DNA from 2 places in the Echinicola sediminis genome. Region 2 is predicted to be linked to the other one. Evidence: riboswitches for the same ligand, from Rfam matches in the RefSeq annotation. Region 2 holds a riboswitch; the other holds the start of a gene.
What was found. Region 2 has a riboswitch for S-adenosylmethionine ahead of ACYVAA_RS00815 (homocysteine S-methyltransferase family protein). Riboswitches for the same ligand answer to the same signal wherever they lie in the genome.

Region 1 (2,190 bases), on a different contig from region 2:
TTTGAAGCCATTGCAGACGATGTAGGTATCTTTGGTGATTTTTCCTTTTTCGTACAGGCTCCTGACCAAGGGAATGTCAAAAGTAGAAGAGGTCTCGATATGAATATCATTCTTCAGGGCCTCATCCAGCACAAAACTGAAATGGGATGACTTGGTACAATAGCAATACGTGTATTTCCCGTGGTAATCATGGGCCTGCATGGCATTGTTGAAATAGGTCTTAGCATTTTGAATGCTTTCGCTGATCTTTGGCAGGTAAGTAAGCTTCAGCGGGGTACCATAGGTTTCTATGATCTCCATCAAATCCACCCCATTAAACAAGAGCTGATTATCTTCCACCTTGAACTCTTTGGTAGGAAAATCAAAAGTTTGCTGAATTAGGTCAATGTATTTGTTCATTAGGCTTCAAAGGTTAATGACTTAAGAGGGCGAAAATTGCACCAGATAATTGGGATTTCAAAAAGGTAACTTTCTTAAGTAAGAAAATATTTCATGCACCTCCAAATCCTAGGCCCTCTCATTCTGATTTAAAAAAACAAAAACTCCCTGACCGTGAGGCCAGGGAGTAGGATATGGTTATTGTTTCTGGTTTATTAATGCCTTCAGAATTTTAGATCGTTAAATAACAAGCGCTCTTCCAATTGGTGCTTCTCCTGATTGGCCAATACTTTTCTTAGCACTTGCTTGAACCTGATTTCTTCACCTACCATCTTGAAAACTTTCTCCACATATTTCTTGGCGATGGCTTCGTTGGATTTGTAAAACTTCAGGGTAAAGCTTCTGGTTTCATGGATATTTTCCAAAAACACTTCCTTGGGCTGGCCAGCCAGAACAATTCCCCTGAAAAGGGCATAATGCTCGGCCAATTCGCCAGTCAGGCTAAAGTAGATTGCTTGAAAGCTTTTGTTTGCTCCCGGAAAGTTCCCAAAATTAAAGGCCCCTTCCCCTTCTACCTGAACGGAATCATGTTCCTTCAACCAATCATGTACGCTGATGGATTCCTCCGTAGGAAGGTTCCGGATGACAGATTGAAAACTGAAAGTATTGGTGGATAGTGCTGAATTATAGTTAGAAGCTATTGCTGTCATGGTATTTCGTTTTTTAGTGTTACTAGTTTGTCTTTTTTGCCGCTATTGTTTTAGATCAACAATTGCAATGGATGATTTTCTTTTGCTGTAACTCCCGAATTCGTTGTGTGCCCATGTTTTTCATAATTTATAGGTCCTTAATTGATTGAGGCAGGATTTAGCACCTTTTCTCTGTCACGAGGGATAGGTTGCTATAGGTTCTCAGAGCCTGTTCTCTCCCCTATTCTTTATAAATTAGCTACTGGCCTTCGCTGGCGCTTCACTAATAACTTCACCAAAGGTACTACAATTTTTTATAAATACTAATATCCCTATAGATTTTGTAGGGTTTTATTTTTAAAAGTTTTTTCCCGCCTAACTTACAAGGGATCAAAAGCTAAGCTGCAGGCCTTCCTAAGCGCTTTTTACAGAATTAAGCCAAAAAAGTATTCTTACGATGATAATGGAATATATCCCCTGATTTAAAACCCTGGATAAACTATTATCAATTTCCTCTTTAATTGGTCTACTGGTCTATGTCCTTCGCCAAGATCGACATCTCCAAAGACCTGGGTTGGGCTACTCCCCAACTGAAAACCCACTGGCTATGCTATCAACTTTCCGACATTCAAACCTTAAACCCGAATTCCAAGACTTATAAAAAAGTAACGTACAATAGCTAACTTATGAACCTGAGTTCGATTTAAAAGCAGTGAAATAGGATCGCTGCGTCATTGCGAACCCTTTTGTGCTTGGGTAAGTGTGGGAGGAAAGGGTGCGGCAATCTTCTTATTATGAGATTCCCACAGCTTCCTTCTCGCAATCCTACGCCAAGCCTCGGAATGACGTCTTTGAAACTTGAACTGAGATTATGACATAAGTTAGATGGAAACATGCATTTGCTTATCTACGCCACGGCGCACAAGTATTACGGACTTAAAATGCTTTAAAATCAGTCGCTTTGCTTCCCGATTTATCGGGACTGATTTTCTTGCATTTTCAGTCCTTCCCGACAGTAGCCGGGACAGGCTATAACGAATCCTATTGCATAATCCGGGTTAAAACTTTCCAACTACTTATTAAATGCACATTTTTAACTACTTTTGTGGGATTATTTCGGCCT
Region 2 (2,190 bases):
GTATTTTTTTTTGTCCATTCCCACTATTCTTCTTCAGTTACAAATGCTAGTTTTCTGGGTTGGTATTTTTTGCTCGTTTCAGCAAGGGTTCTGATATGTTCCGGAGTCGTGCCGCAGCATCCCCCCAAAATATTGATCAGGCCATCCTGGAGAAATTCTTCCACTTGATCGGACATTTCTTTGGCCGTTTGGTCATACTGTCCAAACTCGTTGGGCAATCCGGCATTGGGGTAGGCGCTGACATAAAAGGGGGCTTTTTCAGCCAAGACCTTAAGATAAGGCCTCAGCTCTTTCGCTCCCAATGCGCAGTTGAGCCCTATGCTAATCAACGGAACATGTGACATGGAAATCATAAATGCTTCAGTGGTCTGTCCGGACAGGGTTCTTCCTGATGCATCGGTGATCGTTCCCGAGATCATAATGGGAATACCGCCTTCCTGTGGATCCAAAGGGATACCCTTTTCCTCATACACTTCCTGGATGGCATATAGCGCAGCTTTTGCATTCAAGGTGTCAAAGATGGTTTCCACCAAAAGGATGTCTGAACCACCGTCCAATAAGCCCCTCACCTGCTCGGCATATGCTTCTGCCAGTTGGTCAAAAGTGACCGCACGGTAACCGGGGTCATTGACATCCGGGGAGATGGAGGCTGTTCTGTTTGTAGGCCCGATGGCTCCCGCTACGAAACGCGGCTGGTCGGGGGTCTTTTCAGAATAGGCCAAAGCCACTTCCTTGGCAATTTTTGCCGATTCTACATTAAGCTCATAAGCCAAATGGGGCAGGTCATAATCTTCCTGAGCAATGGAAGTACTGCTGAAAGTGTTGGTCTCTAAAATATCCGAACCAGCTTTCAGGTACTCCTCGTGGATTTGTCTGATGACATCCGGTCTGCTTAGGGACAGCAAATCGTTATTGCCCTTAAGTGGCTTGGGGTGACTCTCCAAAGCAGGCGTCCTGAAATCCTTTTCATCCAATGTATAACGCTGGATCATGGTACCCATGGCCCCGTCGAGGATCAAAATTTTCTTTTTAAGCTGTTGGAGTAATATATCCGTTCTAGTATTCATGCTCATCTGTTCATCTAAAAGCTTATATCGAGCAAAGAACCGGAAGAAAAACTTGGCATTCATCTACCGCTCATCTATTCCTGTCTTTCACAGGATGGGAGTTAGCACCTTGCTAGATTCAGGTTGCTAAGACGTCATAGGGCCCTTCCCTCGGTCTTTCTCGATAAGCAATCCCAAAGTTAACAGGAAAAGATGGAAAACAATTGCAAATAGCAGAAATTATTTGCGGTGAGGCGATTTTGCTCATCCCGAAAATTCCACCAAACGACGGCCTTAGTGGAAAAACTTGGGTGACCTGATGTGCTGTGAAAGCTGACGCCCTCCTGCGGCGCTTTATAAACTGCTGATAGCGTTACAACTACCGCTTCTGGAAAACTTTTTACTTAATTGAAAGAAATTATTAAGGCCTTATTCCTACCCCCAATTGCAAATAGGGTCCGGCCATGTACTTGGCCATGCTCTGGTCAGCCAATCGGTACCTGGCCAGTGGGACTTCATATCCTCCGTATAGGGTGTAGACCAATGCTGCCTGGGTCTTTTTCGACAAGGGAGAAGCGTACGAAAAATAAACTTCAGGCTTTGCCATGGCGCCGGCATTTTTGAGTTCTCCATCATAATCCGGAAGATCGATCATTTCTGGAAAACCGATTTTGTATTTGTGCAGCATGGTATAGCGGATGTTGGCATAGCCAAGGCCACCGGTCACCCCCAGCTCCCAATTGTTCAGATCAAAGAGTTTTTTTCCAAAATTGCCATAAATCCTCAAGCTGTTCAGGTTGTGCACATAGGTTTCATTGGCCTCACCACTCATGCTGAGGTTAAATAGGTCCAAACCATAAAGTGTGCCCCGGTTTTCTCCAAGTATCTTTAGTCCGATATTGTATGGTGTACCGGAAAGCTTGCGGTATCCCTTTTCTTCCAAAAGGTTGTTAAGGGCATTGGGCTTGGTAAAATGCTGACCATAAAAAACATGAAAGCCCAAGGAAGCATCACGATAAAAGTAGTTTCCCTCAGGCAAGCTTATTCCCGCTCCTAAACGGACAAAGGCCCCGCTCTGGAGATTGTCAAAATTCATATTGTTGATCTTCCAGGACTCTTCGAAGGGATTGAAAGAATAGCCCAC

Region 1: it holds a riboswitch for S-adenosylmethionine, as region 2 does, so the genes downstream of both, ACYVAA_RS17750 (hypothetical protein) here and ACYVAA_RS00815 (homocysteine S-methyltransferase family protein) in region 2, are expected to answer to the same signal.

What each region holds. Positions count from the first base shown of each region.
Region 1 is NZ_BAAHAP010000085.1:1,338-3,527, forward strand. Features, by position in the region: gene ACYVAA_RS17745 (arginine decarboxylase) at 1-399, opposite strand, end outside; gene ACYVAA_RS17750 (hypothetical protein) at 603-1,088, opposite strand; SAM riboswitch class I at 1,213-1,324, opposite strand.
Region 2 is NZ_BAAHAP010000002.1:13,798-15,987, forward strand. Features, by position in the region: gene metH (methionine synthase) at 1-18, opposite strand, end outside; gene ACYVAA_RS00815 (homocysteine S-methyltransferase family protein) at 24-1,067, opposite strand; SAM riboswitch class I at 1,135-1,237, opposite strand; gene ACYVAA_RS00820 (hypothetical protein) at 1,468-2,190, opposite strand, start outside.